DNA from 2 places in the Pasteurella dagmatis genome. Region 1 is predicted to be linked to the other one. Evidence: riboswitches for the same ligand, from Rfam matches in the RefSeq annotation. Region 1 holds a riboswitch; the other holds the start of a gene.
What was found. Region 1 has a riboswitch for thiamine pyrophosphate ahead of thiB (thiamine ABC transporter substrate binding subunit). Riboswitches for the same ligand answer to the same signal wherever they lie in the genome.
Positions count from the first base shown of each region.

Region 2: it holds a riboswitch for thiamine pyrophosphate, as region 1 does, so the genes downstream of both, CKV78_RS07870 (ABC transporter ATP-binding protein) here and thiB (thiamine ABC transporter substrate binding subunit) in region 1, are expected to answer to the same signal.

Region 1 covers NZ_LT906448.1:491,187-506,292, reverse strand. The annotation lists gene CKV78_RS02415 (PDZ domain-containing protein) at 1-139, opposite strand, end outside; gene CKV78_RS02410 (TonB-dependent hemoglobin/transferrin/lactoferrin family receptor) at 225-2,489, opposite strand; gene bioB (biotin synthase BioB) at 2,741-3,754, opposite strand; gene thiQ (thiamine ABC transporter ATP-binding protein) at 3,815-4,456, opposite strand; gene thiP (thiamine/thiamine pyrophosphate ABC transporter permease ThiP) at 4,449-6,059, opposite strand; gene thiB (thiamine ABC transporter substrate binding subunit) at 6,070-7,074, opposite strand; TPP riboswitch at 7,113-7,204, opposite strand; gene glnE (bifunctional [glutamate--ammonia ligase]-adenylyl-L-tyrosine phosphorylase/[glutamate--ammonia-ligase] adenylyltransferase) at 7,351-10,293, shown strand; gene CKV78_RS02380 (class I SAM-dependent methyltransferase) at 10,353-11,840, opposite strand; gene CKV78_RS02375 (saccharopine dehydrogenase family protein) at 12,073-13,311, opposite strand; gene nspC (carboxynorspermidine decarboxylase) at 13,511-14,626, opposite strand; gene parE (DNA topoisomerase IV subunit B) at 14,843-15,106, shown strand, end outside.
Region 2 covers NZ_LT906448.1:1,718,353-1,733,458, reverse strand. The annotation lists gene thiM (hydroxyethylthiazole kinase) at 1-220, opposite strand, end outside; gene CKV78_RS07885 (ABC transporter substrate-binding protein) at 739-1,686, opposite strand; gene tenA (thiaminase II) at 1,709-2,362, opposite strand; gene CKV78_RS07875 (ABC transporter permease) at 2,488-3,240, opposite strand; gene CKV78_RS07870 (ABC transporter ATP-binding protein) at 3,240-3,962, opposite strand; TPP riboswitch at 4,041-4,144, opposite strand; gene rmuC (DNA recombination protein RmuC) at 4,229-5,848, opposite strand; gene CKV78_RS07860 (Maf family protein) at 5,947-6,549, shown strand; gene CKV78_RS07855 (DNA topoisomerase family protein) at 6,568-7,119, shown strand; gene CKV78_RS07850 (Sua5/YciO/YrdC/YwlC family protein) at 7,125-7,676, shown strand; gene aroE (shikimate dehydrogenase) at 7,680-8,489, shown strand; gene rarD (EamA family transporter RarD) at 8,826-9,701, opposite strand; gene CKV78_RS07835 (TonB-dependent receptor) at 9,847-12,180, shown strand; gene ilvY (HTH-type transcriptional activator IlvY) at 12,243-13,121, opposite strand; gene ilvC (ketol-acid reductoisomerase) at 13,296-14,771, shown strand; gene mazG (nucleoside triphosphate pyrophosphohydrolase) at 14,877-15,106, opposite strand, start outside.

The DNA.
Region 1 (15,106 bases):
GCACATACAAAATATAAGGTCGTTTTTGGCCATCTTCGCCTTGATATTCAAAACTTTTAAATTCCCCCTGTGCCATAGCAACTCCTGTCACGAAAGATAATAACAACAACCAAAATGTTTTAACTAATTGTTTATTCATTATTTCTATTCCTTTTGTAAACTAAAAAAGTGCGGTCAATTTTGCGAAAAGTTTGCAATAATTCACCGCACTTATGAGGACTTCTTTAGAATTTTAATTCCACGTTAATCGTATAATTGCGTCCCGGTTGGGTATAACGATCGATGGTTTTGTTATCTGGAATTTCGACTACATCACCAAAGGTCCAATATTTCTTATTAAATAGGTTGAATACCCCAGCACGAATTTCAACGTTTTTCACAGGTTGGTAATAAACGGTGAGATCCCAAACACCATAGCCCGGTGCTTTGAAGTAAGAATATTCAACGTTCTTATCCATATAAGTGCCAGGATTACGTTTTTTATCTGACCAACGGAATTTTGTGCTAAAGCCCCAAGTATCTCGTTCATATTCAATGCCAACAACACCATTCAACGGATGTGCCGTTGCTAATGGTTTCTTCGGATTCAATACATAGCCTTTCATCCACGCAACTGCATTGGTTAATGTCCAGTTATCCGCAAATTGCCACGCAGTAAATAATTCTGCACCATAGGTTTTTACTTTACCTTTATTGCCATAATACACTTCACGCAAACAACCTCGACAAGGTGGTAATACTTGCTCTGGACTTAAGAAATTTTTGTATTGGTTATAATAAGTATTTAAACGAGCTTTGAAGGTGTCCGATACATAAAGCAAACCAAGATCAAAACTATTCGCCTCTTCTGGTTTCAAGTTTGGATTTGGATTAATTTTATATTTTCCCATTGGTCCCATATTCATTTCCGCACCTACACCAATGTATTGTGGGTTTGGTAGTTTCTTCGCATAAGCATAGCCTGCTAACAACGCCAATTCATCAGAAATCGGGATATGCAAACGCACACTTGGGGATAAGGTGCTATACGTTAATTTTTTATTTACCGCAGCTTTATCTTGGGTTGGCGTTGTGTCTAAATGACTAGATTTGAATCTGCGTTCTTCATACTGATAACGTAACGCTAAATTTAATGCCATATCATTTACAAAGGTCATTTGATCTTGCAAACCTAAACTATAATTTTTGGTGATCGTTTTTGGGAATAAACGGAATTGGTTATCTTCCGCCAATGAATTTTTACTTTGACGTTGATAATCATCACCACGTAAACGATCTAACTCATCTCGTCTAAACTCAAGGCTATTAGATAATCGGTGCTTAACTGAACCTGTCTCGAAATGGGTTTTTAACTCAGATTTAAGTCCGTAAATACGATGCGTTAATCGGTTATTATTTTGTGTTGTTTCGTTTAATTTATTACCATTGGTTGCCGAACTTTCAGAATATTGATAAGTCGTATCATTAATTTTCAAACGTTGTGAATAGCCTTGGAAATTAATTTCATCTAACCAATCACTTTCTGGTAAATAACGATAAACAAATCCCGCACGCTCACGAGTAAATTTATCTAATGATGTCGCTGTAGTAACTTTATCAGTTCGAATAGCGGGTGGTTGGTTTGGATTTCGTTGCATTAATGGACGTGAAATCGTTTTTAAAAACTCATCACGTTGGGTATTTATTTTTCGCTCATAGCGTTCAAAGGTTAATTCAAGACGATTTGCATCTTGACTAAAATTCAATTTCGCTAGAATGTTGTTTCCTTTCGTTTTTTGATCATTGGAAACTGTTTTGTCATCACCGTTTTCATCATTTTCAGCAAAATTATCAAACTCTTTGCTATCACGCTGAGTCAGCATTAATAAGCCTTCCACAAATTGCGAATGCACAGCTAAAGTTGCTATTTTGGTATGTGCACTGTAAGTGCTGCGATAACCATATTTTAATCCGGCATAAAACGGTTTATCTGCGTGAACAAAATCGCTCGGGTTGTAAGTCATCATATTGACACTACCACCTAACGCACCATTGCCATAAAGCGCAGAATTCCCTGATTTATCAATGTCGACTTGGCGCAAAGTTTCTGGTTCAACAACATCAACACCCAATTTACTGGAAATATTACGCCCTACACGAGGGCCTGCATCTTCAAAAGGTTCTGTTAATGGAATACCATCAATGTTCATTTGAATGCGTTGATGACGAATACCGCGAATATTGTAGCCATTGTGTCCCATACGCATATTGTCAGAGTCAACATCTACGCCCGGCTCGTACTTCACAATGTCTTCAATGTTTTGTGCGCCTGTTCGTTTTAGCTGCTCTTTTCTAACAGTAGACTGAGTTGGTGTGGTATAAGTGCTATCCGAGGTGTAAGATGACACCACAATTGGGGCTAATTCAATGGTTTTATTGCCTTCAGCAAAAGCCATTCCAGTAATAGTTAAGCTCACAAATTGTGCGATATAAAGAGGTTTAATTTGCATAATTAAATTATCCATACATTTATTAAAACAATAATGATAATAATTATCATTATATAGTCAATTGTATGTATTTCAAACAGTCGACTTTATATCTTTGCTCTAAAAATGAACTGATCCTATCACTTATAATTCACTAGACATTTTTCTCGAAATATAAAAAAATCTCCCCCTTTCATTTTATTTAACGAATGAAAGAGGGAGATTGAATTCTACCTAAAAATCATTATTTTTAGACCGCACTTTAAATAATATTAATCTGCTGAACAATAACGATTTTCTTCTGTTTCTGGCTCTAAATCTAATTTCGCCATTAATAATTGGTCACCATCTTCTTCTGGATTACCAGTAACTAATAACTTATCACCATAGAAAATGGAGTTAGCCCCCGCCATAAAACACATCGCTTGCATTTCTTCAGACATTCCTTGACGGCCTGCTGATAAGCGCACATAACTTTTTGGCATTGTAATACGAGCCACTGCAATCGTGCGCACAAATTCTGTCCAATCTAATTCTGCCGCGTCTGCTAATGGTGTGCCTTCCACTTTCACTAATTGGTTAATTGGCACAGATTCTGGTTGCGGATCTAAATTCGCAAGGCTTGCGATTAAACCAGCACGCTCTTTACGAGTTTCATTCATCCCCACGATCCCACCACAGCATACTTTTAATCCCGCTTTACGCACTTTGCCTAAGGTGTTGATGCGATCATCAAACTGGCGAGTACCAATCACATTGTGATAATGTTCTGGTGCAGTATCTAAGTTGTGGTTGTAGTAGTCTAAACCTGCGGCTTTTAAATCTTCCGCCATGCCGTCTTGTAATAAACCAAAAGTTCCGCAAGTTTCCAAGCCAAGGGCTTTTACTGCTTTGATAATTTCAGTAATTTTCGCCACATCTTTTGGTTTTGGACCACGCCAAGCAGCCCCCATACAAAAACGCCCTGCGCCACGTGCTTTCGCAATTTTCGCTTTTTCGACAATCTCATCAATTTCTAATAATTGCTGATTTTGTACACCTGTTTGATAGCGTGCAGACTGTGGGCAATAGCCACAATCTTCAGGGCAACCGCCCGTTTTGATCGACATTAAAGTCGATAATTGAATTGCTTTTGGATTAAAGTTTTCACGATGTATTTGTGCTGCACGATACACTAAATCCAAAAATGGCGTTTCAAATAATGCTTCTACTTTACAAACAGACCAATATTCCAAAGAAGGATGAGGGGTTAGGGTTTTTACTTGAAAAGATGTTGCTATTGTCATAATTGTTTTCCGTTTTTATACCACAAAAGTGCGGTCTATTTTCCATTAAAACTGTGAATTTCAAAGAGATAAATTACTGATCCTACCATTCTCAATTTGAATAATACGATCCATTTTATCTTTTACTTCAGTTAACTGATGTGTCACCATCAACAAAGTCAATTTTTTGTCATCACATAACGTTAAAAGTAAATTTAACATTTCAGCACGCAATTCAGAATCGAGCGCAGAAAAAGGTTCATCTAATAATAAAATCGGTTTATCACGTAATAAACAACGTGCCAATGCGACACGCTGTTTCTGTCCGCCAGATAAATTTTTCGGTGATTGTGATAATAACTTACCTAAACCAACCGCATTTGCGACTTGCTCTACTTGCTGAGTTTCAAGTGCGGTCAATTTTAAGCTAGGTTTTAATCCTAAAGCGATATTTTGCGCTACGGTTAAATGAGTAAATAAATTATTTTCTTGAAATAACATTGAGATGGGGCGTTGATGTGGCAAAGTTTGGGTATGGTTTTCATTGTTTAACCAAATTTTACCTTGTACGGCAAATTCGAATCCAGCCAATAAATTCAATAAAGTACTTTTCCCCGAACCACTTGCACCTACAATTGCGACTTTTTGTTGTGTTGGAACAGACAAATCAAACAAGAAATCCGCACTTTTATATTGAAAGTGAACCTGCTCTAATTTAATCATTTCCTTCTTCCTTTTGTCGCTCAATCACCACAAAGATCAATATGCATAATATCAATAAAATAAATGCGGTAACTGACGCTTCTTGGCTACGATAATGTCCAAGCTGTTGATACAGCAAATGAGGTAATGACGTAAAATCTTGGTTACCAAATAAAGCAATCGCAGTAAAATCACCGAGCGATAATGCGAAAGCCAATGCAAAAGCATATTGCATCGGTGCCCGTAGTTGGTGCCATTCAATTAAGCTAAAACGCTGCCAACCTTGAATATTCAAAGACTCACATAATTTTTCATAATAAACCATATTGTTATGCATTGGCACTGCTAAAATACGTAACACAAAAGGCATAGCCATTAGAGCGTTACAGCATAGCACAACCGCAAAAAGGTGTAATGTTGAAAAATCGATTTCACGCAATAACATAAACAAACCAATAGCTAGCACTAAGGTAGGGATGGCTAAAATCATCGTACCAACACTGATAATACTTTGCGATAACAGAGAATAGTGCAACCAAGCTAATCGTCTTGCTAATAACAATAACGCCACAGACATCAACACCGACAATAATGCTGATGTTGGTGCAATCATCAACGAGAAACTCAGTGCTCGCCAAAGTTGCCCACTTGCCCATAACTTTAAAAACTTGCCAGAAAAAAAGGCAGAAATTAAAGTATTAAATAGAGGCAACAACACAAATAAACTTACCACGATGATCAAAAAAATTTGCCAAATTTGTACCGCTCTTGACTGTCTATCTTGCCAATAATTTTTGTTATGTGCCACTGTAGCGGGAGCTTTGCCCCACAAGCTACTTAACGTAAATAACAAAAAGCAAATCACAAACTGTAACAATGCAAATAATGCAGCTTTGGGTAAATCAAATTCAAATAAAATCGCTTGATAAATAGCCACTTCTAACGTGGTATATTTCGGGCCACCGCCTAACGTTAACACGATTGCAAAACTTGTAAAACAAAGCATAAAAATTAAAGTGAAAACGGAAAAAACTTGCTGGCGTAAATAAGGCAATTCAATCAAGCGGATAAATTGCCAACCACGTAAATTGAGCTGTGCAGCAAGCTGGCGTTGTTGAACAGGAATGCTCTGCAAACTTTGCAAAAACATTTTGCAAGCCAGTGGAATATTAAAGAAAAGATGAGCAATTAAAATACCTGTTAAACCATAAATATTGGGTGCCCAATCACTCCCCCAAAATGCAGCGAGTTTTGCTAACCAACCCGAACCACCATACACACCTAGCAAACCAAAAATTGCCACTAAAGACGGTAAAACAAAGGTTAGAGAGAATAATTGAAGAATAAATCGCTTACCTTTGAAATCTTGATAGAAAAAAGCGCGAGCCACAAGAAAGCCAAAGAAAATCGATAATAACGCAGATAAAAACGCTTGCCACAAGCTAAATCTTAAAACGTGATGCAAATACTGATCTCTGAGCAGTTGTTGCCAGCCATAATCCCCTTGTGCAGAAAAAAGCGAAAATAAAGCACTACCACAAAATAGCAACAAAAAGGCAATCACAAAAATTCCGCCCACATAATGCGATGGGCGGAAAGTCTGATGGAAAAAACGCATTGGCATTATTACAAAATTACTTTGTTAATGTTGCCTGCCATACTGCAATCCAGTTTTTAAGCTGTTCTGCTGTCACTTTGCTGGTATCTAGCACCTTTGCTTTCAACTGTTTTTCTTTTAATGCATCAAAGTGCGGTTCAATTTTGCTGTGAATAACTGGTAACATCACATTGCTTGTCACCAAATGTTGTTGTGCTTCTGATTGCACTAAAAAGCTTAAGAAATGATCTGCACAAGCATTGTTGCGATCAATCACTTTCGCCGCAGTTTCAACTTGTAATACGCCGCCTTCTGACAATTCTGTCGCTACATATTGATCTTTTTGCTCAAACACTAAATGATACAATGGTGATGTGCTGTAACTTACCACTAAATCAGCTTCGCCTTTTAAGAATGCGCCGTAAGTATCAGACCAACCTTTACCCACAGTAACAGTGTGTTTCGCTAACGATTTCCATGCATTTTCTACTTCATTTTGCGGATATACGCTGTTCATCCAAATTAATAAACCACGTCCAACGCTACTGGTGCGTGGATCTTGATAAATCACCTTCAAATCTTGGCGTTCAACTAATTCTTTTAAACTTTTTGGTGGATTTTGTACTTTCGTTTTGTCGTAAATAAAAGCAAATTGTCCGAAATCATAAGGTAGGAATGTTTGATTTTTCCATTCAATTGGGAGTGAAAGTTGTGCTAAATCCACATTATTTTTTGTAAATAAGCCGCTCTTTTCAGCTTCTTCTAATGCATAATTATCAAGACCAACAACCACATCCGCTTTTGTTTTTTTACCTTCTAAGCGTAAACGGTTGAACATTGTGCCTGAATCACCGAAAGCTGTGAAATTCACTTGACACTGTGGGTGTGCTTTTTCAAATGAGGCCTTCACTTTTGGACCTGCCCCCCAATCAGATGTAAATGAATCATAAGTATAAACATTCAACGCTTGGTTTTGCGCAAATACAGAGATGGAGAAAGTGGAAAGTGCGGTTAAAAATAAAGAAGTTTTTAATTTAGACATTGTGTCCTCTCTTGTGATTTCATCAAAAAAGTACACAGTAATAATGACTATTAGTTTCCTACGTCAGTATTAACTGCTTCAGGTTCACGGGTATTATCTCAGCTCCTTGCAAGCACCCCGACTAGGCAAATAAGTCTATAATATTTCGTAGAAAAAGGACAAGATTTATTTTCTATAATGTTAAAAATAGAAATTTCATGCTAAAGTCAAGCAGTTAGCCATTGAAATACTTGGCTTATGATGATTGAGTTTCAATCTTTAATCATAGGATAGTTTATGCAATTCGCCCTTACCCAATTCGATAATCAGCTTAACCAACTTGCCGAGCTATTAATTCAGCATTTTCCAGAACAATATAACCAGCCTATTTTTCAGCAAATTGAGCAACAGAAAAATGATCCTCAAACCGTAATCGGGCAACTTTATATTGCGATTAGTTTGTCAGATTTTTTTGTAGACACTTTAAAAAAACAACCGCACTTTTTACATCAATGCTGGCAGAAGGCACTAACTTTCTCTGACTGTACTAACTACGCTGAACGCTTAAACAAACTGCTCATTTCCACAGATTCAGAAGAACAGCTTTATAAAGTATTACGCCAATTTCGCTATCGTGAAATGGCAAAACTCAGTTTTTGCCAAAGTTTAAATTTAGGCACAGTAGAAGAGGTTTTTATTCGCTTATCACAATTGGCGGAAAGCTTGATTATTGGGGCAAGAGATTGGCTCTATCAACAAGCTTGTCTTGAAATGGGCACACCAGTTGATGAAGAAGGTCAACCACAGCAACTGTATATTCTCGGAATGGGTAAACTGGGTGGATTTGAACTTAATTTTTCTTCTGATATTGATTTAATTTTCACCTATCCTAGCAATGGTGAAACCATTGGGGCGAGACGTAGCGTTGATAACAATAAATTTTTTACCCGGTTAGGACAACGCCTAATCAATGCGTTGGATCAATATACTGCCGATGGTTTTGTTTACCGTACCGATATGCGTTTACGCCCTTTTGGGGAAAGTGGTTCGCTTGCATTGAGTTTTAATGCATTGGAACAATATTACCAAGAACAAGGACGCGACTGGGAACGCTATGCGATGATCAAAGGGCGTATTTTAGGCATAAATCCGAAAGATCCAAATGTCAGAATCTTACAGCAACTTCTACGCCCTTTTGTTTATCGTCGCTATATTGACTTCAGTGTCATTCAATCTTTACGTGAAATGAAAAGCAAAATTGAGCGTGAAGTGCGCCGTCGCGGCTTAGTTGATAACATCAAATTAGGTGCGGGAGGGATTCGTGAAATTGAATTTATTGTTCAAGTTTTCCAACTGATCCGAGGTGGACGAGAGATTCGCTTACAACAACATGAACTTCTAAAAATTCTGCCAGAAATTACCGCACTTGACTTTATTTCAGAACAGCAACAGCAAGATTTACTACACGCCTATTTATTTTTACGCCGTACTGAAAATATTCTGCAAGCTATTCACGATCAACAAACTCAAGTATTGCCTGATAACGAACTAGATCGTTGGCGTTTAGTACAAGCTACGCAATTATTTACCCAATGGGATACAAAAAAACAAGCAAAAAGAGTTGAATACCCTATTCAAGATTGGGCTAGCTTTTATACGGTGTTACAACAGCACCAACAAAAAGTGCGGTCAGTTTTTAATAATTTAATTGGTGATGAAAAGGAAAGCGAAAAAAATAACGAAGATAATCACTGGGTCGATTTTCTCGATCCTGACTTAGAAAATAGCGAGCTTACGATAATGTTGGAAGAAAATAACATTGCAAAAGCACATTTTGAGGAAATCATTGATAAACTGAATCAATTTCGAATGGAACTTTGCCGCCGCCCTATTGGCTCTCGTGGACGAGAAGTATTAAATCAATTATTACCATCCCTTTTGCAACATATTTTCCAACATCAGGATTACCACCTTCTGTTGCCAAGAATGTTGAATATCGTGGAAAAAATTCTGACTCGCACCACTTATTTAGAATTATTGGTGGAACATCCACAGGCATTAAAACAATTAATTGAATTATGTGCAAAATCTAAATTAATCGCGGAACAAGTCGCTCGTCATCCAATTTTATTAGATGAATTATTAGATCGCAAAGCGTTGCTAAATCCACCGCCTTATACTGAATATTCCGATGAACTCAAACAATATTTATTACGCTTGCCTCCCGATGATGAAGAACAAATTATTGACGGTCTACGACAATTTAAACATGCCACGTTATTACGAGTCGCATCTGCTGATATTCTTGGTGCATTACCAGTAATGAAAGTCAGCGATCATCTGACCTTTTTAGCTGAAGCCATTATTGATGCGGTAGTGAATTTAGCGTGGCAACAAGTGACGGCTCGCTTTGGTAAACCTGAGCATTTGACAGAAAATGAAAAGGGCTTTTTAGTGATCGGTTATGGTAAATTAGGTGGCATTGAACTTGGTTATAAATCAGACTTGGACTTGGTTTTCCTCTATCAATCCACTCAAAATAGCCAGACTGTCGGCGGTAAACGTAGCCTAGATAGCAACCAATTTTATCTACGTTTAGCACAAAAAATCGTGAGTATTTTTAGCGTGAATACTTTTGCGGGAGTTTTGTATGAAGTGGATATGAGACTGCGTCCATCTGGTGAATCTGGCTTACTTTGTAGCACAATTTCAGCCTTCAAAGATTATCAATTACAAGAGGCATGGATGTGGGAAAAACAAGCGTTAGTAAGAAGCCGTGCAGTTTATGGCTCGCCCGAATTACGCCAACAATTTGATGAAATTAGACAGACAGTCCTGTGTGCCCCACGTGATATTACAGCGTTAAAAAACGATGTAGTAGCGATGCGTGAAAAAATGCATTCGCATTTAGCACAAAACAATCCTGAGCGTTTTAATATTAAAACTGATCGTGGTGGAATCACTGATATCGAATTTATTGCACAATATTTGGTACTTGCTAATGCCCCCAAAAATCCAGCGCTTTCCGTTTGGTCTGATAATGTACGAATTTTTGATGTAATGGCAGAAAGTGCGGTGATTTCCCAGTTAGTTTGTGAGCAACTAAAACAATGTTATGTGGACTTACGTAATAAAATTCATCATCTTGATTTGTTAGGTTTGCCTCCTCAAACTAGCTCTGATGAGTTTCAAAAAGAACGTGCTTTTATCCTGCACATTTGGCAACAATTGTTTAAATAAACAAATCTCAACTAAAAAAGAAGACGCAATATGCGTCTTCTTACTTGCTTAATTGTTTATTATTCATTCATTAAGTGAGATTCAATAAAATAGCGGATGTCTTTAATAAATCGTTCTACAACAGTGAGGGCTTCAACGTTAGAATTTTCATTTTCTGTGACAACTTGCCATTCTCCATCATTGATTCTTCCCATCACAAAATCAACAAGTTCTTGATCTGTTTTTGTCCCATCACATTGTAAGATAGTTTCTAATTCGTGCTTAGATAAGCTGAGAATATTCCCAACAAAGTTAGACAAACTGACTACTGGTTTTGCAGTTTCCAAATGATAAGCAAAATATTTTGCATATACAGGTTTTAACTTCAATTTTTCTGTTTCTATCACTGGAATATCACGTGCATAAAACTCTAATTTTTGATTATAAATTTGGGTTAAAATAGCCGCATAGCCCGCATTTTTATCACCTTCAACATAATTATCAATAAATGCTTTTACATTAACCATTTTGGGATAAAAGCGTGATAAAAAACTGATTAATTCTGGAGGGTTATCATCTTGAACTCTGGCACGGATATAAAGGCTGTCTAAATCTTTTACTTTGATGTCACGAGAAATATTACATTTTTCTTTATTTTCAAGATGAGTAATGATGCTAGTTCTGAATTGGCTATGTAACAGATAATCATAATATTGCTCTTTAAGCACGTGATTATTACCACATTCTTGATTAAGTTTTGCTTCAATTTCCTCATTTTCAAAAATTGGGAAAGTCTTATTTAAAGTTGCATCACAGATATGCGCTAAGCCATTTCTTTCTAATAACGCATTAAATTCATATAAATAAAACGGATGATTATATTCTTCGTGGTACTCGTGATATACATAATGATCATCGCCATCATCAACTCGTTGACAAATATCTTTCACGGTGGGATTGCCAATAGCAAATTCTTTTAAAAATGCAACCGCACCTCGACCGAAGGCTAATTTATCTAATGAAGTAAAACTCTCATTATATTTTGCAAAAGTATCAGCACGGAAACGCATAATATCTCGAACCACTTCTAAAGATTTCCATCCCGGATAAGTGTTATAAGAAATTATAGCTGATCCATTTTCCGCTAAGTTATTTTTGACAACTTGTAAGATTTTATCCCTCACAAATTCAGGTACCCAACTGAATACGCCGTGGCAAATAATATAATCAAATTTAACATCCTGATTTTCAAAGCAAGAAATATCTTGGCAAAGTAATTCTACATTAGTAAGTCCAAGCTGCTTCACAACTTCTCGACCACCTTCAATTTGCTTTTCGGACAAGTCAATTCCCGTAAATTGTGTATCGGGGTTTGCTAATGCATAAGAAATAATATTTCCACCAAAACCACAGCCAATTTCAAGCACCTTCGCTCCTTTAATTTCAGGTGTTTGAAAACCTAATAAAGACAAAATCGCTTTTTGTCTTTCTGGTAAAGTATGTACAAAACTTTTTGAAATATAAGGAAGCTCATTGTAGCTTTCTTTAATTCGCTCTATATTTTCCATTTTTCAGTACTCGCAGATATTCTTATAAAATATGGATAACAACATAATGTGTTTAAACTTTCTTATCAGTTAGTTTTTATATATCTATTATATTTATTTTGCTTGAACAGCAGAACTTTGCCATTGTAACAAGCTGAATGGGTTAAAGAAAGTGCGGTTAAATTTTTTCAAAATTTTTATTAATACAAAAAAAGCACAAGTATTAACTTGTGCTTTCAATGATAAGTCAGAATTAGAAACTTAATTCACGATCACCATTTTCATCTTTAATGCGGTTTGGCAAGCCAATTCTGTTTAAAAGATTCAAAAATGGTTTTGGATCAAGCTGCTCAACATTACGCATCTCACCGACATCCCATTCACCTGTGGCAATCAATAATGCAGCGGCTACCGCCGGCACTCCAGCAGTATAGGAAATGCCTTGGCTACCGACTTCTTCATAAGCTTCTTTGTGATCTGCGACATTATAAATAAAGATTTCTTTCTCTTTACCGTCTTTTTTACCTTTCACCAAATTACCAATACAGGTTTTACCAGTATATGTTGGTGCTAAAGAAGCTGGATCTGGCAACACGGCTTTCACGACCTTAATTGGAATCACCTCTAAACCTTCAGCGGTTTTTACAGGATGAACCGATAATAACCCCAGATTCTTCAACACATTAAATACATTAATATAATGCTCACCAAAGCCCATCCAAAAACGGATATTCGGGACATTTAAATGTGTTGATAACGAGTGTAGCTCTTCATGACCTGTCAAGTAAGAATTTTGCATACCGACTATTGGCAGATCATCCGTACGCTTCACTTCAAACATCTTGTTAGCTACCCATTGACTATTTTGCCAACTCCAAACTGTCCCTGTAAACTCACGAAAATTCACTTCTGGATCAAAGTTAGTAGCAAAATAACGACCGTGGCTCCCTGCGTTAATATCAATAATATCAATACTATCTACGCTATCAAACTCATCATTGACTGCATATGCGGCATAGGCATTAACAACCCCAGGATCAAAGCCTGCACTTAAAATTGCAGTCACATTGTTTTGTTTACATAACTCACGACGTTTCCATTCATAGTTTGCATACCAAGGTGGTGTTTCGCAAACTTTACTTGGATCTTCGTGCATTGCGGTATCAATATATGCAGCACCAGTTTCAATACAAGCTTGTAATACGGACATATTGACAAATGATGGCCCCACATTAATCACAATTTGTGATTCTGTTTTTTGAATTAATGCTTTCGTCGCTTCTACGTCAAATACATCAATTTCAAAGCATTCAATGGTCGCTGGCAGTTTAAAATTACCTTTTTCTACCACACTTTCCGCAATGGCTTGGCATTTTTCAATTTTGCGTGAAGCAAGAGAAATTTTACCAAGTACATCATTATGTTGCGCGCATTTATGTACCACAACTTGTGATACGCCACCCGCACCAATAACCAAAACATTTTTTTTCATTTAGCATTTTCCTCCCAAGTACCGAGCTTGCTAAAGGATCGGCATAGGCGTTAATAAAAACCTGATACATATTGAAAACCTAAAAAGTCAATATCAGGGCAGAGATAGCTTTATCATCCAATACGATAAAGTTAAACCGAAAAAGTGCGGTCTGTTTTAACAAAATTTTGCTAACATCAACCGCACTTCTTATTCATTATTAAGATAGACTCTCAACATAATCTTGATAGCCAAATTCTTTTACCACTCGAACTGAACCATCAAGTTCTTTAATCACAATGGCTGGCATATTTACACCATTGAACCAGTTTTTCTTCACCATGGTATAACCAGCCGCATCACAAAATGAGATTCGATCACCAATTTTTAATGGTTTTTCAAAATGATATTCACCAAAAATATCACCAGCCAAACAAGATTTACCACAAACCATATATTCATATTCACCTTTGCCTTTGAAGGCATCTGGTAATAACTTCGCTTCAGAGCGATAAATTAATAAATCTAGCATATGCGCTTCTGTTGCCGCATCAACAATCGCTAATTCTTTACCGTTATTTAAAATATCTAACACCGTGACTTCTAAACTTGTACTTAGCGTAATCGAAGCTTCACCTGGCTCCAAGTACACTTGTACAGCGAACTTATCAGAAAACTGTTTTAAACGTTCTGCAAATGCCTCTAATGGATAATTTTCACCAGTAAAGTGAATCCCCCCTCCAAGGCTGACCCATTTCACTTGGTGTAATAATTCACCAAATTCATTTTCAATGCGATCAAGCATCTCACAAAATTTATCGAAATCTTCATTTTCACAGTTATTGTGGAACATAAAGCCAGTGATTAATGGCATCACTTCGCGAATTTTATTAATATCCCATTCTCCTAAACGGCTATATGGACGTGCAGGATCTGCTAACAAAAAGCTTGATGTACTTACACGTGGGTTCACTCGTAAACCTCGTGGTAAATCTCCCGTACGATTTGCAAAGCGTTGTAACTGATTAATGGAATTAAAAATAATTTTATCAGCATTTGCTACGACTTCATCAATTTCCTCATTGGAATACGCTACACTGTAAGCGTGTGTTTCACCACCAAATTTTTCTTTACCTAATTGTACTTCGTAAAGCGATGATGAAGTTGTACCATCCATATATTGACTCATAAAATCAAACACGCCCCAAGTCGCAAAGCATTTCAATGCAAGTAATGCTTTTGCCCCTGATTTTTCACGCAAATATGCAATTTTTTCCATATTGCGTAAAAGTTTACTTTTATCAATCAAATAATAAGGCGTTTGCAATGCTGTCATTTCGTATTAAACCCTTTTTCAATCATTAATTTACAAAAACTTAAGGTTAATTATTATAGCTAAGTATTATCAATGAGCAATCGTTTTCCTAAGCTATTTATTAAGTTATAGTGAATAAATATGCTAAAAATACGTTATAGTGCAAAAACAGGCTTTTTTTGCTAGAATCTTGGACAATTTTGACAATAAAAAATAAAACAGCCAATAACCTAACTTATGACAAATAATTATTCCGCGAATGAAATAACCATTTTAAAAGATCTTGAGCCCGTTCAATTACGTCCGGGAATGTACACCGACACCACTCGTCCAAACCATTTAGGCCAAGAAGTCATTGATAACAGTGTTGATGAAGCATTAGCAGGATATGCCACTAAAATCGAAGTGATTTTACATAAAGATCAATCTCTTGAAGTCATTGATAACGGTCGTGGTATGCCAGTGGATATTCACCCTGTTGAAAAAGTATCTGGTGTAGAA
Region 2 (15,106 bases), 1.1 Mb from region 1:
TTGCAGCGACTTCTTTCCCCATTAAGGTGCCGATATTAATCACCAATGCATTGCTAATACGTGGCACTTCCTCCATTTCTTCAATCGCAGCAGACATTAACGGCGAAGCCCCAATCGCAAGCAATCCATTGGCAGAGAAGTTTGCAGCCACCACATTGGTAATGTTGTGGATGAGAGGGTTTTGAGATTTGATTTTTTGTAGGTATTTTGGTTTTAACATATTGGTTGTACTTTTGTTTTGTGATGTTTTAGTTTTATCAGTTTAGTTCTATCGGGTTTCGCACGATGTGCGACCTACTTTTTCTTTGCTTGTGCAAAGCAAAGGTAGGCAAAAAGAAAACAGACCCGACTAAGTTGCTTTTCCTCATTTCAAAGCCATTTTCTTAACGGAAAATAAGTTGTCTTCACTTCGCTACGCAACCTTATTTTCCTAAAAATGCCTTTTCCATTCGGGCAACTTACACGGGGCCTCGTTTTATCGAGTTTTTTAATTAAAAGTGCGATGACTTTTAACCGAATTTAAATTGTTCTTTAAAATCAGATTTATTTTCTTTTATTCCCTTATTTTTCGCCGTAGCGGTTGCGTTTACTTTTGAGAACAACTTTCCTTGTTTGAGCTTGCGAAGCAAGTGAGTTTGGAAAGTTAGTTCCAAAAGTTAGCAATAAGCGAAGGGAAAAGAAAAATCAGGGTCGCCTTTCTTTGCTTACTTTCTTTGGCGAAGCAAAGAAAGTAAGAAGCTATTTCACTTCTACCGCATAATCACTCAACGGTTTAACCACTTTCGTTAAGCCATTTTCTTTCAAAAATTCCGCCATTCTTTCATAGCGGTGGCTGTCTAACGCTCTTGGACGTAAGGCTAAACGAGGTAGAGTATCTTTCCACGCTAAACGGTTGAGGTCGTTATCTAATTCTTTTGGTTTGTACGCCACGAATGATTTCCACGCATCGTCAGGGTGGTTCATAGTGTAAATGGTAGCTTGCTCAAGTGCGGTTAAAAATTTGCTAATTTTTTCTTTTGTCATTGATGTTTTGTTTGCCACTAAAATTAACTCATCATATACCGGCACCCCGTTTTCCTCCGGATAGAACGCGCGACCTGGTTGTTTTTCTAATTGCATTTGGTTTAATTCAAAGTTACGGAAACCGCCGACCACAGCGTCCACTTGACCGCTAATCACAGACGGGGAAAGTGACCAGTTGACGTTCACCATTTCCACATCTTTGCTAGTCAAACCTGCGGACTTCAACATGGCTTTTAACAATGAGTCTTCAAAGCCACTCACTGAATAACCAATTTTTTTGCCTTTTAAATCGGCTAGGGTTTTGATGTCACTTTTTTCTAACACAATCAACGTATTTAATGGCGTTGCTACTAAGGTGCCAACACGAGTGAGCGGTAAATCTTCTGCCACTTGGATTTGTAACTGTGGTTGGTAATCAACGGCTAAATCCGCTTTACCTGCCGCCACTAATTTTGGCGGTAGAGAAGGATCGGCAGGCTCAACAATTTCAACCTCTAAGCCATGTTGTTCAAAATAACCTTTTTGTTGTGCCACGATAATGGCTGCGTGATCTGGGTTTACAAACCAATCGAGCAATAAAGTTAATTTTTCTTTGGCAGATACAGAAAGGCTCACGCCCATTGCGAGCGCAACTGTAAGCGTATTTTTCACGATGTTTTGCATGTATTTGTCTCCTTTTTTCTTGTTAGCTTAAATCTAATCCCATTTGCCAAAATGCAGATTCCATACGGGTTGCGGTATTAAAAATCTGTTGTAATTTAGCAAGTTGTGTATCGGTTAAACCTGCACATAACGCATCTAATGCTTCAATTGCATTTTGTGCAGCAGTTTGAAATTCCTCACCTGAATAAGCATCAATCCATGCCTGATACGGGTTGTTTTCGGGGCTTACACCACTTTCTACGATGTGTTTTGCAATCACTGCATAACCAATAGCGCAAGGGGCGATAGCAGTATAAAGCTCAGCTAGACCGCCAGTCATTCCAGCGTCTAACACATAACGTGTGTAAGCCACACAAGCGGCAGATTCTTCAGTGCTGAATAACGTTTTTTCATCAATTCCCCAGTTTCCACAGAATTGAATATGTAATTGAATTTCGTGCAACAATGCACCGATTGCCTCGTGAGCCGTTTTCATTTGGGCAAAATTTTCGGCTTTATAAATACCCAATGACAGTGCACGGTTGTATTGAAACAGGAATAAATAATCTTGCTTTAGATAATGTTGGAAACAGGCTTTCGGCAACGTGCCATTTGCCAGTTGTTGAACAAAGGTGTGATGCACATACTCTTGCCAATATTGCCCTGCATTGTTGATAAGTTGTTGTGTTGTTGACATCGTTGTATTCCTTTTTGATTTTGTTTATTCCTTTTCTTTGTTTCGCCAAAGAAAAGGAACCTAATTCACTAATGATGAAAGTGCGGTTGTTTTTTCAAAAATTGTTAAGCTATTCTTTTGACTGATTATTTTAAAAACCTCACCCAAGGTAGCCATTTGTTCAGTAAATAATCCACGTTGAAATACAAACACAAGCTGATAATCATTAAAACGAATAACGCCGCAAACATTAAATCCACTTGCATTCTAGCGTTAGCGTGGAGCATTAAATAGCCGAGTCCCTGTGATGAACCAACCCACTCGCCGACAATCGCCCCGATAGGTGCTACGGATACTGCAATGCGTAAGCCTGATGCAAAAGAGGGCAATGCAGCGGGTAATCTCACTTTAAATAACATCGGAAGCAGTGATATTTGCATGGTTTTTGCCAGCTCTAACCATTGGTTTGGTGTGTTGCGTAAGCCGTCATAACAAGCAGCGGTAACAGGGAAATAAATAATCAGCACCGTCATTACGATTTTGGAAGCTAACCCATAGCCAAACCACAGCACCAATAACGGTGCGATCGCAAAAACAGGAATGGCTTGCGAAATGACTAATAACGGTAATAAAAATGCGGATAAATGGCGCGATAAACTCAAAAGTAGAGCGGAAATCAGCCCTAATGTGACGCCTAAAAATAGCCCTAGCCCAATTTCTAATAAGGTCACTTGTGCGTGTTCCCACAATAAATCGTAGCGGCTAGCAAGTTGGTCGAAAACTTCGGTAGGTGGTGGCAACATATAGCGTGGAACATCAAAAAAACTGACCGCACTTTGCCATAATCCAAGCAATAATAATGAAAGTAGCGTGACTTTAAGGAGCGTTTTGATTTGCATTATTCCGCCCCTTTCATTAACTGAGTAAGTAAATGCTGCTGCAATTGCCACAAATCATCTTGCACTAATTCACGAGGAGCCGTGCCAGTGGGGGCGATTTTCTCTGAAAGCGTCGCGGGATAATTTTGTAACACATAGATTTCATCACTTAATCGAATCGCCTCTTGCGGATCATGGGTGATTAATAAAACGGTCTTGTGTTTTAGCAACTCACAAGCGAGATTTTGCAATTGCAAACGGGTGACGGCGTCCAATGCCGAAAAAGGTTCATCCATTAAAACAATTTCTGCGTCTTGCATTAATGTACGGGCAAGGGCGACACGCTGTCTTTGTCCACCAGATAAATGATAACAAGCCTTGTGTTGGTGCATATCCATTTTGACCGCAGCTAACAACTGCTGTGCTTGGGTTTGTGTTTCTAACGTTTTTGAATGGGTTAGATGTTGAGCCAATTGAACGTTATCAATGACAGACAACCAAGGATATAACGCATCTTGTTGTGCCATATAGCTGATTTTTTCATTATGCGGAAAACAAATCTCCCCTTGCGCTTTCGCCTCATTCTCAAGCCCTGCAATAGCGCGCAACAATGTGGATTTTCCCACACCAGAAGCACCCAAAATACTTGTCCACTTTCCTTTAGGTAAAGCAAAATCAAACCCTAAGAACAAAGGTTCTTGGTTATAGGTCAATGTGAGTGAACGAATTTCAACTGCATTCATTGTATTAACAATAAATTAATTAGCGTTGAAATAGGAATAAGCGAGATAAGGAAGTTGAAAAAATCAAAGAAAATGAAAGTGTTCGCATAATTAGTTTCCTACGTCAGTATTAGCTGTATCAGGTTCACGGGTATCATCTCAGCTTTACGTTTTACCAACGTAAGGCACCCCGACTAAAGTGCGATAAGACTACCTTACTCTACTAAAAAGAGAAGATATTTGTTAAAGAAATGTGATCTTTGTCACGTTATTAATTTATATTGCGGCTATTTGTTGTCTATTTTTTCTTCAATTTTAACCACTTGCAAGCGTTCTACTTCTACATCATTGTGTAACAGTTCGACGTTTGGCATGACTTTGTTGGCTTTGGCGGAGAGGTCTTTGAAACGTTCAACTTTGCCGACTAAGCCTTGTTGACCAACTAGAGCCGTCACGGTGTTGTTATAGTGCGAACTTACAGTGGAAAGTGTGTTACCGAGCTTGCTAAGACGCTCCGCAACGACGCAAATTTGATTGTAAATTTCTCCAGCACGAGCACTGATTTCTTTTGCTTCTGCATTGCCACGTTCGATACGCCATAAGTTTGCCACTGTGCGTAAAATTGGCATTAAAGTGGTGTGCGACACTAGAATCACATTTTTCTCATAGCCATAATTAAATAGGCTTGGATCCATTTTCATGGCTTCGATATAGGCAGGCTCAACGGCAATAAACATCAGCACAAAATTCGGGCTACGCATTCCAATCAAGTTGCTGTAATCTTTGCGCGACAGATCATCTATGTGATTTTTAATCGCTTTGATATGTTCACGTAGTTTGCTCTGACGCAGTATTTCATCATCAGAATTGACCGCACTTTCATAGGCTACCAACGACATTTTGCTGTCGATAATCAAATGTTTGTTATCTGGTAAATTCAAGATGAAATCAGGGTAATTGTGTTTGCCTTCGCTGTCTTTAAAATGCGCTTGTGCTTCGTAATGTTCGCCTTCAATCAAGCCCGCTAATTGTAACGCACGTTCTAATTGCACCTCACCCCAATTACCTAAGGTTTTCTTTTCACCTTTTAGCGCAGACGCCAGATTATCCGCTTGTTGAGACATATTTAAGCCAATATCCAACACTTTTTTGATTTCCGCTTCTAAACCCGCATTGCCTTTTACTGACTCAGAATGAATTTCATTCACTCGTTTTTGAAAACCCTCAATTTGCTCACGAAATGGCTTGAGCAAACTGTCCAATGCGGTTTGATTGCTTTGGCTAAAGCTACGGCTTTTTTCTTCTAAAATACGGTTGGCGAGATTTTGAAATTCTGTGCTTAGTTGTTGCTTACTTTGCTCAATATTTTGTTGTTGCTCGGCAAAGTTTTTTTCTTTTTCCGCTAGTGTGGTTTTTAGCTCAGTAAATTCTTGTGAAAGTACGGTCAATTTTTCCACTAATTCACGATTCTCTTGCTCTTTGCGATAGAAATTGCTTTGGCTATGTTCAAGTTGTTTTTCTAAACTTTCCGCTTGCGCAGAAGCAATGCCAAAGCGTTCTTTAAGTGCGGTGATTTTTTCTGAAATTTCATTATGACGAGCTTGTTCTTCATCAAGTTCTTTTTGCAAATACCCTAACTTTTCATCACGTTCAATCAAACGCACTTGTAACCCTTCCGCATTAGTTTGATATTTCACCACTGCTTGTTCAAGTTGGCTTTTGGTTTGTTGCAATGCTTCAAATTTGCTTAATAATTGATTGAAATCTTCGATGGTTTTATTGAGATCTTGTTGCAATTCTTGGCTGTCACGTTTACGACGCGCGCTGATAAACAATAAAATGACACAACAAAAAGTCAGAGCACCAATAATCAGCAGGGATTGTGAGGCGGTCAGTTCAAATAGCATAAAGTCTTTCCATAAGTTTAACGAAGGATTAAAGTATAAAGGAAAGTGGCGGATTTATCCTAACAGGTTATAATCTTTTTTATTTATCAGGTTGGCTTATGTCTCATTCCCAATTTTACCTTGCCTCAAGTAGCCCACGTCGTGCACAGATTTTGCAAAATCTCGGCTTTAAATTTGACGTGTTTTGCTGCGATATTGATGAAACGCCGCTAGCGAATGAAAAGGGCGCGGATTATGTATTGCGTATGGCGATTGAGAAAAATCACGCAGCACGCCAAAAGTGGCAACAGGAAAAACTTGCGAAAAATGTACCGCACTTGCCCTTTCTTTCTGCGGATACCTCAGTGATTTTAGATGATAACATTTTAGGCAAGCCAGAAAATGAAACTGATGCAGCACAGATGTTGCGTGCGTTGTCAGGCAGAGCACATCAGGTGATTACGGCGATTTGTGTTGCGAATGATCAGCAAATGAAAACAGCAGTGCAAATCAGCAAAGTACATTTTAAAACCTTAACGGAAAATGAGATTCAAGGCTATATCGCAACAGGCGAACCGATGGATAAAGCAGGTGCTTATGGGATTCAGCAATTAGGCGGTGCGTTTATTGAGCATATTGAGGGCAGTTTTACGGGTGTAATGGGGTTGCCTGTGTTTGAAAGCGTGGCATTATTGAAGACGTTTGGGGTAGAATTGTTTTAATTTAACTGAGGAACACCAATGAGCGAACGCCTTTTTCAACATACAAAACAAGAAGAACATTGCCCCGTTTGCAACGCTTTATTGCAGGTCAAACAGGGTAAAAAAGGCTTGTTTTTAGGTTGTAGCGCGTACCCTGCTTGTGATTATTTAAGACCTTTACAATCACATTCTGAAAGCAAAATTCTGAAAGTGTTAGAACAGCAATGTCCAGAATGCCAGTATCCGTTAGTATTAAAACAAGGACATTTTGGTATGTTCATTGGCTGCAGCAATTACCCAGAATGTCATTTTGTAGTTCACGATGAACCAGAGGAGCAGGCGCAAGAAACGGTTCCTTGTCCTGAATGCCAAAAAGGCGAATTGGTGGCACGTCGTGGGCGTCAAGGCAAAGTGTTTTATGGTTGTAATCGCTATCCTCAATGTAAATTTACGTTACCTAGTAAGCCGTATTTAGTGGCTTGTCCTGCGTGTGAAAGCCCAGTTTGTACATTGAAAAAAGAAACGGAAACTCACCGCACTTTTCAATGTGCGAATAAAAGTTGTCGCTATATTTTTGACTCGGAAATTTAATTTTAATGAATATTGAACAAATCGTTGCACAACTTAAACAAAATGACGTTGTGGCTTATCCCACAGAAGCTGTATTTGGTTTAGGTTGTAACCCAAATAGCGAAAGTGCGGTGCAAAAATTATTAGTTCTGAAACAACGTCCAATTGAGAAAGGGCTGATTTTGGTTGCACCTCATTTAGACTTTTTATTGCCCTTTATTGAGACCGCAAATTTTGATGAGCAACACTGGCAACGCTTGCAGACACAATATGATCGCCCAATCACTTGGGTCGTGCCCGCAAAAAGTAGTACGCCAAAATTTTTAACTGGACAATTCGACAGCATTGCGGTGCGTTTATGTCAGCACGATGCGGTGAAGCAACTCTGTGAGCAAGCGGGCTTTGCGTTAACTTCAACTAGTGCCAATCTCACCACTTTGCCACCTTGCCGTAGCGCACAAGAAGTGCGAGCGCAATTTGGTGAGGATTTTCCTGTGTTAGATTTACCCGTTGGCAGTGCGACGAATCCGTCTGAGATCCGCGATCTTTTTACTCATCAACTTTTTAGGCAAGGTTAAACTATGGATACATATGCGGTGTGGGGCAACCCAATTGCACAAAGCAAGTCACCACAAATTCACAAAATTTTTGCTGAGCAAACTCAACAGCAAATAGAATATGTGGCAATGCTCGGCGATGAACAAGATTTTGAACAGCAGTTGCGTGTCTTTTTTGATAAAGGAGCGCAAGGCTGCAATATCACTGCCCCCTTTAAGGAGCGAGCTTTTCAGTTAGCAGATATTCACAGCGAACGTTGTTTGACAGCTGAAGCTTGTAACACTTTGAAAAAGTTAGATGACGGACGTTTATATGCTGATAATACAGATGGTGCGGGCTTAGTCAGTGATTTACAACGTTTAGGTTGGCTCAAACCTGAGCAAACACTTCTGATTTTAGGCGCAGGTGGGGCAACAAAAGGTGTGTTACTGCCCCTATTACAAGCTAAACAACATATTGTGTTAGCGAACCGCACATTAAGTAAGGCAGAAGATTTAGCACAAAAATTTGCCCAATATGGCAAGATCGAGGCTGTTGAATTGGTCGATATTCCATTGCAAAAATTTGATTTAATCATTAATGCGACGTCCTCGGGCTTACACGGACAGACCGTCAACGTCAATCCAGAAATTTTGCAAAAAGCCACCGCACTTTACGATATGCAATACGCCAAGGATATCGACACGCCATTTATTGCACTTTGTAAGCGGTTAGGTAAGCAAAACATCAGCGATGGCTTTGGTATGCTTGTTGCGCAAGCTGCACACTCTTTTGAATTGTGGCGAGGAGTGATGCCAGAGTTTGAATTGTTGCTAGATAGAAAGCTAGTTTAACTTTATTACTTATCTGATGATTATTGATTACTTTGCTAGCTGTTAAAATGATAAATTTTCTATTTCTCTGATTATTACTTAATAATTTATAATAAAAGCTAAATTGCGTAACACATGCTCTCGTTTTTTGTTGCTGCCAGCGCACATTAGTATAGCGCATTAGAAATGATTTACCCCTCCTCGACATCCGAAATCTGACACCGAAAGAAGAACTGTATATCCAGTACGGACTTCGGGTGCTCATCCTCACTTCTGCTGTAAAAAAAGCGGGTCTAGTCTCAAAAATCGAAGAAATTAACGCTTTGCACGACTGAAAACCTGAGTTGGACTGTGAGATTATTTATAGCGTCGTTTTAATCGAATCAATCCTTCACTCATGAACAAGAGCATGGAGATCATTAAACAAATAAAGAGTGGAATAGTTTCACTATCCAGTTGCTCACCAATTAAAAATGATACAAATAGCATCATAATCGGTTCAGCATAGCCTAATAAGCCGAGTACGTTAATAGGCAGTAAGCTACTGGCAACAATATAAGTATTGAGTGCAACACCACTGATTAAACCAAGTAAAACCAGTAACCATAAAATGTTTGGGTTGACTTGTTGTACTGCGTTAAGATCGACTTGTAAAGCGAAATAGATACAAACTGGCAATAATAAGCTCATTTCGATACAAAAACCTGCAAGATCGTTAATTTTGAGTATTTTACGCGTAGCAAAATAAGTGCTGTAGCCGAAACTGACTAAAAGAGCCTCCCACGAAAGCCCACCCTTTAAAATAATATTGGAAAACACACCAATAGCCGCAATGACGACAGCAAAAAATTTAATCCTTGAAATATGTTCTTTGAAAATAATGCGTCCAGTTAAGACCATGACTAAAGGTAAAAGTAAGTAACCAAAAGACACGCTTAGCGCACTGCCGTTATTAGGTGCCCATAGAAATAACCAGATTTGAATCCCCATCATCGCCGAGTTAAATAAAAAGCCTAAAATTAACAGAGGTTGCGGTTTAATACGTTCAAAATAATGTAGAAGTGCTTGTTTTTGTTTAAATAAAAACACAGCAGCAATGACGAAAGGTAGAGTGAAAATAATACGAAACCCAAATATATCCTCACCACCGAGAGGCTGAAGAAGCGTTGAGAAATAATAGAGATAGCCAAATAGCACTGAGGCTGACAGTGAAAGCAGAATGCCTTTTACCATTTTATTGCTCCAATAAGGTATCAACTTTTCTAGATAGAGGGAATTTAGAGCCTACCTTATTTTTAAAATAAATTCATTATTTCTTTGTATTCTTAAATTTTTTGATTAAAATCTTTTTTTTTATTAAAAAATAAGTGGGATGACTATGTCAATCAAATTTAATAAATTAGGTCTATTATGGCTATTTCCTATGCTTTCTTTAGCAAATTCGGCCTCATTAGATGAAATCAGTGTATTAGATACAGTAATAAATAATAAGGCTAATCTAAGTGGCTTATCGTCTAATGTCGTACTATCAAAAGAAAAATTGTCACAAACAAGTTCGGATACTTTAGGTGATGCATTACGAAATGTAACGGGCGTGCAAAATAATTATTTCGGTCCAAATTCTGGACGTCCAATTATTCGTGGTTTATCAGGACAGCGTGTTCAAATCATGCAAAATGATATTCCATTACAAGATATGGCGGCTGTTTCTGGTAACCTTGCTACCTCGGCTAATCTTGCTTCTGTAAAAGAGATCCAGATTATCAAAAGTGGTGTCGCCTCTGTATTATATGGGGGCAAAAGTATTGGCGGAGCAGTGAATTTAAATAATGATTCGATTCCATATACTATAGCAGAGAAACCTTTTAGTGGAGAAATTGAATGGCAACAAGGGTTTAATGCACTAAATACTTATAAGGTACAATTAAAAGGGAATAATAAATCACATGTTGCTTGGTATTTTGATGCATCATTAAGTGAAATCTCTTCTCGTAAAATCCCGAGTCGAAGTAAAGATGGTATTTGTTATGACTATGACTATTTGAAAACAAATACAGAATTACGCCGCCAGTGTCAGGTGGATATTGAAAAAACTGCTTCAATCAACCCTAAGTATTTTAAATATATTAGTCAGTTTTATTTAGATCATTATAAAGATCCTGATTATGGACTATCTGAAGGTGACAAATATACTAATATGTCGGGTGGTGGAAATAAACCAAATCCAGAATATGTGCAAGGTAGCCCCTATTACGCTGAAAAATTTGGCCCACTCACAGAATATGTGCCTAATCTCGATGGGCGTATTCCAAACTCACAGTTGAGAACTAAGCAAATCACATTGGGAACAAGTTATATCTATGATAAAGGTTATATTGGGGCCGCATTATCTCATTTTAATACTCGTTATGGTGTACCCGGTTTTGCATATTTAACTAGCCGTACACCAACAAAACGTACCTATTTGCCTATTTCTGTGACGAATGAAACGAATAGATTGAATGTGAAAGGAATACGCTTATCTTCTTCTAAGTTAATAGCTAAAGCAGAGTTACACTTAAATTTTCAGAAAAGCCATGATAAAGAATGGTTAGGTATACATTTATCTAATGGTTTGAAATCTTATAGTGATTATTACCGTTTGAGTTTTGATCACCAACCGCTCTTTAATCATCATTTAGTTGGTTCTTTTGGTACGGAATGGAATAAACAAAAAGTGATGTCAAGTGGAAAAGACAGCTATTTACCAAATGTGAATACAGATACTAAAGGTTTATTCGTTCTTGAGAAAATAGAATGGTCCCCTTTTGTGATTGAAATTGGGCAACGTTGGGATAAAGTGAAGTATGTGGTAGATACGACAAATCGTATTACATCTGGTGGTAAAGGCGGTGCTTATTCCAAAAGTAGAGCCTTTCTTGTTCAAAATTCACATGCAGGATTTTTATTTCAACCAATGGATGCTTGGTATTTAAGACTACAACGTAGTTGGCAAGAAAGGGCTCCGGAAATAAATGAACTATATGCTGATAATAACCATTATGCTTTATTAATTGAAGAAAATGGGGATGGTCGTCTGAAAAACGAGAAGAGCCGTAATTGGGAAATTTCAACTGGTATAAATTGGGAGCAACTTAGTGCTGAGTTGACTTGGTTCCGTCGAGATTTCAGTCAATTTAACTATTTAGGTTATACGGGTATTTCCAGATCAGGACTCGTAGTGAAAGAATGGCGACAAGCACCTTTACAAATGAATGGTCTTGAGCTGGATTTAACTTATCAACATAGCACTAATAATTTTGGTGATTTTACATGGCACTTTTTTACTGACTATGTCCAAAATAAATTAAAATTAGATTCTAATCATATTGATACAAAAAGAATTGGTTATTTGCCATATCTTCCTACTTCTAGAGTAGGAGGCGATCTCACTGTACAGTGGCAGCGTTGGAAAAGCTTTGCTTCCATAGTGCATTACTTAAAACAAAAACGTGTAACAAAAGAAGTGGATGATGAATTACCAGTAAAAAACTTTACACTTGTGGATCTGGGTTTATCTTATGTTTATCCGCTTAATCAAGCTGAACTAGAAGTATCATTTCATATTCAGAACCTCACAAATAGAGAGGCAAGATTGAATAATTCACAACTTCGTTTCCTTGCGCCTTTACCTGGTCGAAACGCACGTTTAGGTGTGAAATTAATGTTCTAAGCTAAACGATATAATAAGAAAATAAAGGTAGTAATATATTATATTTACTACCTTTTTTATAATTATAACATTTGCCAAAATGCTTTGAGTAATGGCTCTATCAATCGTGTTTTTTGGATACAAAGACCGAGTTCAAAAGGTGTGATTGGTGTATTTAATTGCAAAATAGAGATTTGACTATTTACTGGGCTATTTTTGATCACAACATCAGGTAACATTGCGACGCCACAACCTAGGGCAACCATTGGCATAATAGCTTCATGTCCAGCGACAGTAGCATAAATTTTAGGATGTTTAATTTTTTGTTGTTTAAACCATTGATCAATACGCTGACGGGCAGGTCCTTCGACAGGTAAAATAAAAGGGACTTTTTGCCAGTCAATCGGTGTTTTTTGTAACGATTGTGTCGCAGGACAGTTGATGCGAGGTGCAATGAGTGAAAGGTTAATATCATCAATGTGATGAAATGCTACACTACTTGGTAGATTTTTAGGTCGTCCTGCTAGTGCAAGATCGACTTGCTGCGTTTGTATGTGCTGTAAAGCCGCTGCGGGATCGCCCGTGGTGAGCTGGATTTCCACTTTTGGATAAAGTGTGCGAAAACGCTCTAATATTGCTGGCAAATGACTATAAGCAGCAGTTACAGAGCAGAAAATTCGTAGTTCTCCACTGAGTATTTGATCTGAACTATCACTTAGCTGTTGTTTTATTTGTCGCCATCCAGCCCAACTTTGTTGTGCGAAAGGAATAAATTTTTCTCCTGCTTCAGTGACTACCACTTGTCTATTATCACGTAAAAATAAACGCTGTCCTAGTTCTTCTTCCATTCGTTGAATTTGACGCGATAATGTAGAAGGTGACATATGGTTCTGCGTCGCTGTTTTAGCAAAGTTTTTTGTTTCACAAAGGTGTAGAAACAGTTTGAGATCTGTAAAGTTCAAGGTGCTAAGTATCCAATATCTCGTATTACTAGATTTTATATTGCATTAATTGCAACATAAAATGCAATAAATATCAATTTACGCAATGATAAAAATCACTATAATCAAAACAAAGCACAAATCATATGCAAACACAAACTCATACAAACACACATCAAATTTAAGGACATAATAATGGCTAACTATTTCAATACACTAAATTTACGCCAACAATTAGACCAATTAGGTCGTTGTCGTTTTATGGATCGCAATGAATTTGCAAATGAAGCAGAGTATTTAAAAGGCAAAAAAATTGTGATCGTTGGTTGTGGTGCACAAGGGCTTAATCAAGGCTTGAATATGCGTGATTCTGGTTTGGATATTAGCTATGCACTTCGCCCAGAAGCGATTGCAGAAAAACGTGCATCGTTCCAACGTGCCACCGAAAATGGTTTTAAAGTGGGCACGTATCAAGAGCTCATTCCAACGGCAGATCTTGTGGTGAACTTAACGCCAGACAAACAACACTCAAAAGTAGTGGCAGATGTAATGCCATTGATGAAACAAGGTGCTGCACTTGGTTATTCGCACGGTTTGAATATTGTGGAAGTAGGCGAGCAAATCCGTAAGGATATTACTGTTGTGATGGTGGCGCCGAAATGCCCGGGTACAGAAGTGCGTGAAGAATATAAACGTGGCTTTGGTGTGCCAACATTGATCGCGGTTCATCCTGAAAACGATCCAAATGGTGATGGTTTAGAAATTGCAAAAGCTTGGGCTGCGGCAACAGGTGGTCATCGTGCAGGGGTGCTTGAGTCTTCATTTGTTGCAGAAGTAAAATCTGACTTAATGGGCGAGCAAACCATTCTTTGTGGTATGTTGCAAGCGGGTTCTATCGTTTGTTACGACAAATTAGTGGCAGACGGTAAAGATCCCGCTTATGCTGGTAAACTGATCCAATACGGTTGGGAAACTATCACTGAAGCGTTAAAACACGGTGGTATCACTTTAATGATGGATCGTTTATCTAACTCTGCAAAATTGCGTGCATTTGAACTTTCAGAACAAATTAAAGAGAAAATGACCGCACTTTTTGAGAAACATATGGACGACATTCTTAGTGGTGAGTTTTCATCAACAATGATGACGGATTGGGCAAATGGCGATGCGAATCTTTTAAAATGGCGTGAAGAAACCGGTAAAACAGCTTTTGAAAATGCACCAAAATATGAAGGAAAAATCAGTGAGCAAGAATATTTTGATCATGGTGTGTTAATGGTTGCTATCGTGAAAGCGGGTGTTGAATTGGCTTTCGATACAATGGTAGCGAGTGGTATTTATGAAGAGTCTGCTTATTATGAGTCATTGCACGAACTTCCATTAATTGCAAATACTATTGCGCGTAAACGCTTATATGAAATGAATGTGGTAATTTCTGATACTGCTGAATATGGTAACTATTTATTTGCAAATGTAGCAGCGCCAATTCTTGCGAAAGAGATCGTGCCAACCTTACAAAAAGGTGATTTAGGTGAACCCACCCCGACAGTTGAAATTGATAATATCATCTTGCGTAATGTGAATGATGCGATTCGTAATCATCCGATCGAGCTTGTAGGTCAGGAGCTACGCGGTTATATGACCGATATGAAACGAATTTCTTCAAATTAATTATTTTATTCTTAGACAAAGCCAACCCGAAAGGTTGGCTTTTTATTGTTCTTTAAAAAGGAGAATTAATCCGCAATAAATTTATATTTTAAAACTTCATTCAAATTATTTTTCTGAAGATTTAACTTCATCCCATAATAAATCCATCTCGATGAGTGAGGATTGTTTAAATGTTTTATTTTGGTCTTTGAGTTTTTTTTCGACAGCACGGAAACGTTGTTCGAATTTATTATTTGCTTTGCGTAAACTTTCTTCAGGTTGGCATTTTAAATGACGACAAAGATTGACCGCCGCAAATAATAAATCGCCTAATTCTTCTTCGATTTTTTGTTGAT